Regions from separate parts of the Marinobacter sp. 1-3A genome, predicted to be linked through region 2. Evidence: predicted binding sites of a transcription regulator. Region 2 holds the regulator's gene; the other holds the start of a gene.

Region 1 (3,790 bases), on a different contig from region 2:
CCACGCACACGTGCAGTTTTCACTCCGGCAATATTGTCTACCACGCCCATTCCGGCTGTTACCTTTCCAAAAACTGCGTAGCCGGCTCCCCGAACACCCGCATTCAGAAAATCGTTGTTTGCGACGTTAACGAAAAACTGGGAAGTGGCAGAATCGGGAGCATTCGTCCTTGCCATAGCAACAGTGCCACGTAGATTAGGCAGTGTTGGGGAGGCTTCGTTTCTGATGGGTGAATGGGTGTCCTTACGGGTCATGTCTTTTGTAAACCCGCCGCCCTGAATCATGAATCCCGGTATAACCCGGTGGAAAATTGTGCCGTCAAAAAAACCTTCACGGGCATACTGCAGAAAATTTTCTACGGTTTCCGGAGCTACGTCTGGGCGAAGTTGCAATTCGATAGCACCCTGGTTGGTCAGGATGCGCACTTTTGGCAATTCCTGGTTTGCACTATCTGCATTGGTCTGGGCGCTTGCATTAAGTGTAACCAGCGACAGGCCAAGAAACATAAGTACGACCTGGATCACAATGCTCAAGGGTTTTACCAAATTTGTCATTACCGGGATCTCGCTTAGTGTAGTCGTGAGTGAATTTCCTGTAATAATCAGGGAAGTTAATCAGTGCTCTGATCTTAACAGATATGTTTGATTTTACGGGATACACGTCTGAGCAGAATGTGCGGTTATCAGCTAATATTTTGGTACTAATTAAGTAGTAACTTACTCACCGGGCCGGGTTGTACGGTAATCACTGCGGGAAATGGGAGAGGCTTAGTGAGATTCCATAAAGGGTTTGAGGAAAAGTCACGACTCGGGCGGTTGCTGGTTAATCGTGGTTATTTGTCAGAGAGCCAGGTTGAGGAGGGGCTCAGACTACAGCGTGAGAGCGGTATACGGCTGGGTGAGGTGTTCATCACGGCAGGCTGGATAACCGAGAAAGAACTCGGCCGTGTGTTGAAGCACCAGTCCCGTTATCGTAGCGCTGCCGCAATGGTCACCATGGCAACACTACCATTTCAGCCTTTGGTTACATTTGCAGCGAGTAATAACGCCAATGCCGCTCAGGTGGCAGAAGCCGGTCAGCTATTTGATGCGGCTGGAATGTCGCCGCTGACAGAGGATGAGCTGTCGGCAGTTGCGGGACAAGGCAACAGCTCTTTGTTTGATCGGGTTGATATTGTCAGCAGTATGGCTGGCGGCTCTGGTTCCGACGAGGGTGCCGGCCAAGTGGAGCCGGATGTCATAGAAGGCATGAAGCTCACAGCCAATGTGTTTTTCCCGGTACTTAATGTTCTGGATTCAGACCTTACGATCACCGGAGTTCATTATCGTGAAGGGGAGCCACGTTACACGGTGGCAGAGAATGGCCGGGTATCCATGGCATTCCCTGAGCGAATTGAGGAGATCCGCATGGACAACATTCGGGTCAGGGGTGGGGGTAGCCCATCCATGGGCAACGTCAGTATTCAGGACATCAGCTTTCACCCCGATTCCAGAATGACTATCTATACGAGATAATCAGGCGCTGGCAAGCACAGTTCGGCTTGATACGGTTGTTTGCTGGCCCTTTGCACCATATAGTTTTTGCTGGCCTGAGGCGCCCCGGAATATGTCTGTAAGCCGGGTAAGGCGTTTTTGAAGATGGTTTATGATACGCCCGTTATTCTCATTGAGAACATGGCATTCCCGAAGCTTTGAATCGGCTTCTTGCCAAAGGGCGTAAAGCTCATCAAGTCCGGCACTGCGAATAAAGCGGGAGGGGTCGCCAGAGTCTGGTCGAAACCCCATTGCCACAAGCGTGCGGATTTTTTGCTTGGCACGTTCTCGAATTTCCCCCAAGACCGCGTTTTTTTCTCGCGTCAGAGTATCGAGTGCTTTTGTATCAGAGCCGGACAGGCAAGTTTTTTCGTTCTTCAGGATATCCGCCAAGGTTTCAAGCTGACGGATATCCAGCGAAAGGAGATTCTTCAGATCATCAATTGCAGCCATGATTTACTCACCCAAAAATGCTTTCATCCATATCAAGCATTTTTTGGGCCAGTTTTTCTGCATCAATTTTATAGGTGCCGTTTTCCAAGGCTGAACGAATTTGCTCGATTCGCTCGTCATCCATTTCAGGATAATCCCCCAGCTTTTGCTCCAGCTGCTTGAGGTTTCGGGCCTGGCTGCTCAGGTTTACGTTTTCGCCGCGGGCACTCTGAGCCTTGGCATTTGCCTGCTCGGGGGCTGCTTGCTTGGCGCTCTGAGCATTAGCGGACTTGTCGGCCGTGGTTCTCTGGGTGTTGACCTGGCCTTGGCCAATTCCATTTAAGTCAACTGACATATCAATACCTGCTTTACGGTGACGCCACACATGTTGTGGGCTGACTCTGGTTTATATCCACTTAACGGCTAGTGGCTGGCATACTTTAGGGGCAAATTATCAAATCTTGTTAACATTTTGTCACAAACCTGATCCCGCCTTGGGCGGGGTGCTCCGCCGGCATGTTTTTGCCGCCGGAAGGGGGTTGCCGTGAGCATGTCACATCGGCACTTCAACATGCCCGGGAGCGGTTACATTCGCCTTTACCGTGCGGGCTGAGCCAAGGTTTTCCACAAGTACTTGCTCACCCACCGACGCACTGGCCAGAGCCTTACCGCGGGAGCGCACTGAAAAGGGCCCCCGGCGGGCGGTAATAATAACATGATCGCCGCGGCTGACAGCGATTGGTGCGTCCAGAAGATCAGGAGTGAGTACCGAGCCGGCGTTTACGGGCCGGCGTATAATCATGCCCTCAATCATCTGTGAATCAGTTATTATTCCCCGTCGGCTGGCGTTAAGCACAACATCGCGGGTTTCAAGCATGTTGCCTGTTACGCGTTCACCTCTTCCGAGCGGGCGGGCAGCGACCAGGGCAGGGCCACTGATGGATACCGTGGTCGTTACAAACATTCGCCACGGGCGATCGCCGGCGCAAGCTATCTGAACTGACGGGTGTTCACTTTTCCATGGATCACCTGTGAACTCTATATCCAGATCGTCAGAGCAGGCGGCTAATGCAAGCCTGTTGTCAATGTTGCCGGTCTCAAAGGCAACTTTGTAGCCTCTTTCGGTCTGGGTTGCGGCAAAGGTCTCAAGGAATGCTGCTGTTGCTTCGCGAATCTCGTCGGCGGTTGTTCTTGCCTGCACTTGGTTGGCGAATGTCGCTGCGAGCATGATCCATACTAAAAGCTGGGTGCGCATATCTGCTGGTTTGTCCTATGCTGTCAGTAATACGGCAAATGCTACTGAAAATACCTAAGGATTGCGGCGTTCTGGCCGTTAAACAGGCCTGACCGCTTTCAGGCGACGTTATCGCGTCGTCCTGACAACTTAACGTAATAGAAAGCAAAATGTATGCCGGTGCTAATTACTGGATAGAAAGCAAAATGTATGCCGGTGCTAATTACTGGCCAGGGGAGACTGCGATGGCAGGGGTATTGGATAGTGTAAATCAGCGCACGCAGCTGGTCGGACAAAACCGTCTTGAGCTCCTGCTTTTCCGTTTACGTGGGCGTCAGATATACGGCATCAATGTCTTTAAGGTGAAGGAAGTGCTGCAGTGCCCCAAGCTGTATTCCATGCCTAACAGCCGTGCGGTGGTTCGTGGTGTGGCACATACTCGGGGTGAAACCATTCCGGTTATTGATCTGAGTATGGCTATTGGCCTGCCGGGTATTCCTCAGGAGGAGTTGCCCAATAGTTTTGTGATCATCACTGAGTACAACCGAAAGACCCAGGGTTTTTTGGTTACGGGCGTCGATCGGATCCTGAA
Region 2 (3,790 bases):
TCAGAGACGTTCTGGTAAATGGTCCGGGCGGGATTAAAATCGTTCCGGCATCTTCCGGAACCCAGCGCATGACCCAGCTCAGCCCCATGGAGCATGCCGGCCTGATTAACGCATTCAGCGAGTTGGGCGATCAAATTGATGTGCTGATTATCGATACGGCGGCCGGTATTTCCGAGTCTGTTGTGAGCTTTTTGCGGGCCTCGCAAGAGCTGTTGCTGGTGGTGTGCGATGAGCCCACATCCATCACAGATGCTTACGCCCTGATTAAACTGATGAACCGTGATTACGGTACCAACCGCTTCCGCATTCTCGCCAATCAGGTGAGCAGTGAGCAGGAAGGCCGCCATTTGTTTGAAAAAATAACCCGGGTAACCGAACGATTTCTCGATGTGGCACTACAATATGTGGGTATGGTGCCTTACGACGAAGCTGTGAAGAAAGCCGTTCAGCGCCAGAAAGCCGTGCTGGATGCATACCCTCGAGCCAAAGCGTCGCTTGCGATCAAGGCACTGGCTGACAAGGTAGAAAGCTGGCCACTGCCTTCATCACCCCGCGGACACCTGGAATTTTTTGTGGAGCGGCTCGTCGAAGTCTGAAACGGATCCCGTAAAAAATAAAACCGGATGCATGACATTGGCGAAAAACCTGGGAATTTATCATCAGGCTGGTGTGAAAAGTCCCTCGGACCTCATAGAGACTCACGCCCCCCTGGTAAAGAAAATCGCACTTCATCTTTTAGCGCGGCTACCGGCCTCGGTGCAGCTCGACGACCTTATGCAGGCGGGTATGATCGGGTTGCTGGAGGCCGCCCAGCGCTATAGTTCAACCAAGGGCGCAACCTTTGAAACCTATGCCGGAATTCGCATCCGAGGGTCTATGGTGGATGAAATCCGCAAAGGCGACTGGGTGCCGCGCTCTGTTCACCGAAACGCTCGTCGGGTTGCCCGTGCAATCAAGGAAGTAGAAGACCGGGAGGGCCGTGAAGCCCAGGACTTTGAAGTGGCGGAAGAGCTCGATATGTCTCTTTCCGAATATCATGCCACTCTGGCCGATGCTAACAGCGGACGGCTTTTTAGTCTTGATGAGCTCAATGAATCCGGTGAGCTGCCGATAGAAGAAACAGAGGCCCGGGATAATCCGTTGGATGATCTCACATCTGATTCTTTCCGCAGCAGCCTTGCGGCGGAGATTGAGCTGCTTCCGGAGCGGGAAAAGCTTGTACTGAGCCTGTATTACACGGAGGAACTGAACCTCAAAGAGATTGGCGCTGTTTTGGGAGTCAGCGAAAGCAGGGTCAGTCAGATTCACAGTCAGGCCGCGTTGAGATTGCGTGGAAGACTTTCCGAGTGGCGCCTTGAGGAACACAGCTAGGCGTGGCTTGAGACTTCAGGGTTCTGATGAAGTGTAGTATTTGGTAACCGATGCTTTACAAGCGCGATAAAGATCAGACAATACATGGTTAAATCAGCGGCCTGCTACACTTTAAGCGCAAAGGTCAAAACGAATTCCGGGTCTTAATAACTGGAGGTCCCTTTGGACAAAAATATGAAAATTCTCATTGTGGATGATTTCTCCACAATGCGACGGATCATCAAAAACCTGCTCCGTGATCTTGGCTTCACCAACACCGATGAAGCGGACGACGGAAATACAGCTTTGCCTATGTTGAAAAGCGGTAAGTACGACTTCCTTGTGACAGATTGGAACATGCCGGGAATGTCTGGCTTTGATCTGTTGAAGGCAGTGCGGGCAGATGAAAACCTGAAAACCCTTCCTGTTTTGATGGTTACCGCCGAAGCCAAGCGCGACCAGATTGTTGCAGCGGCTCAGGCTGGCGTGAATGGGTACGTAGTAAAACCGTTCACTGCTGCCGTTCTAAAAGAAAAAATCGAGAAGATTTTTGAACGAATTCAGTAACCGGAAATTGGATGGGGCGTATGAGCGATAAAAAAAAGATCCATCGGGATCTTGAGCCAGAAGTGACCGAAAAGCTCCGGCACCAGGCAGCAGAGCTCGCCCAAAGTGTGGAAGGCGGCGATTATGCCCGAGCGATGAACCTGATTAATGAGTTAAGCGAAGTCAGGGATCAGAGCCTTTATCGTGAAGTTGGCCGTTTGACACGAACGCTTCATGAGGCAATCCGCAACTTCCAGATTGATCCGCGCAGCCAGGAACAAAAAGAGGTGCTGTCTTTGATGACAGACGCATCCGACAGACTGGCGTACGTTGTTCAAATGACAGGTCAGGCTGCCAATCGCACTATGGACCTGGTTGAAGAGAGCATGCCTCTCGCTCAGACACTCCGTGAAGAAGCCTCGTCATTGAGCGAAGAATGGCAGCGGTTGCGGCGCCGGGAAATGCAGCCGGCTGAGTTTCGTGAACTTTATGGCCGTATAGATACCTTTTTTCTTAGCGTTACCAATGATGCGGACACACTTTACAGCAGTCTTTCCGAAATTCTGCTGGCGCAGGATTTTCAGGATCTGACGGGCCAGGTAATACAGCGGGTGACGGCTTTGGTGAAGGAGGTTGAGGAACAGATGCTCAGCCTGGTGGTTATGGCGAGCCACGTTGATCAGCTTACCGGCACAGTACACCAGATTGAAAATCAGGAAGTCTCCGCCGAACAGGGCGTAGGGCCGCAAATGAAGGCTGAAGAACGCGAAGATGTAGTCTCGGGACAAAATGACGTAGACGATCTGTTATCCAGTCTCGGTTTCTGAACAGAAGAGGTTAGCCCATGGCGTTTGATGCCGATGATGAGATCCTGCAAGACTTCCTGGTAGAGGCCGGGGAGATTCTTGAGAAGCTGTCGGAACAGCTTGTTGATCTTGAGCAACATCCAGACGACAGTGATCTGCTCAACGCCATATTTCGTGGATTCCATACCGTAAAGGGTGGTGCAGGCTTTTTGCAGCTTGACGCTTTGGTTAACTGCTGCCACTCCGCCGAGAACGTGTTCGATATACTGCGCAACCATAAACGCGCGGTGGATTCCGAGCTGATGGACGTTGTGCTGGAAGCTTTGGATCATGTGAATGCCATGTTCGAGCAAGTGCGTAACAGGGAAGAGCTGACGCCTGCGCCGGACGAACTGATTGCGGCACTGGATGCTCTTGCACTGCCCCAGGTTGCTGGCGAGCCGGTGAGCAACCAGTCTGTAGACGTTCCTGCTGCCCCTGAAAGCGATCAGGATGGTGGCGATATTACCGATGAAGAGTTTGAACAATTACTGGATGCGTTGCATGGCGATGCTCCCGTAACGGGCGCCTCCGATAGCTCCGCCCCCGACCAATCCCCAGCCAACAGCAGCGGCTCAGCTGACGAAATTACAGATGATGAGTTTGAAGCCCTGCTTGATGAGCTGCATGGCAAAGGCAAGTTTGCCGCGAAACCACCCGCAGATGATGCCCAGACGACAGGTGGTGCCGGCCCTGAAAAGGGCGGTGATGGTGAGCTGATCACTGACGACGAATTTGAAAAACTGCTCGACGAGCTGCATGGCAAAGGTGGCAGCCCAACCACCGGTGGCTCCGGGCCAGCGCCAGCGAAGTCGCCGCAGCCGAAAGCCGAGCCTGCGAAAGTTGTGCCTGAAAAAGCGCCAGCCAGTAAACCGGCCCCTCCCAGAGAGCCGGCTCCAGTGGCAGAAACCACTGTGCGTGTCGATACCAAACGCCTCGATGACATCATGAACATGGTGGGCGAGTTGGTACTGGTGCGAAACCGGCTCCAGAGACTTGGCTCCGACAGTGAAGACGAGCACATGCACAAGGCGGTATCAAGCCTTGAT

Evidence for each region. The regulator FliA, encoded in region 2, starts transcription of late flagellar genes. The targets are predictions, from matches to a motif close to CTAAAGTTTNNNNNNNNNNNGCCGNTAA.
Region 1: flgM (flagellar biosynthesis anti-sigma factor FlgM) is a predicted target of FliA. The motif match lies at 2,381-2,408, and genes of this name have one in related genera.

Annotation. Positions count from the first base shown of each region.
Region 1 is NZ_VCGZ01000012.1:6,347-10,136, reverse strand. It holds gene FE848_RS16460 (peptidylprolyl isomerase) at 1-554, opposite strand, end outside; gene FE848_RS16455 (pilus assembly protein PilB) at 771-1,514, shown strand; gene FE848_RS16450 (flagella synthesis protein FlgN) at 1,515-1,985, opposite strand; gene flgM (flagellar biosynthesis anti-sigma factor FlgM) at 1,993-2,319, opposite strand; gene flgA (flagellar basal body P-ring formation chaperone FlgA) at 2,518-3,219, opposite strand; gene FE848_RS16435 (chemotaxis protein CheV) at 3,444-3,790, shown strand, end outside.
Region 2 is NZ_VCGZ01000001.1:564,179-567,968, reverse strand. It holds gene FE848_RS02535 (MinD/ParA family protein) at 1-596, shown strand, start outside; gene FE848_RS02530 (RNA polymerase sigma factor FliA) at 628-1,371, shown strand; gene cheY (chemotaxis response regulator CheY) at 1,534-1,917, shown strand; gene FE848_RS02520 (protein phosphatase CheZ) at 1,938-2,723, shown strand; gene FE848_RS02515 (chemotaxis protein CheA) at 2,741-3,790, shown strand, end outside.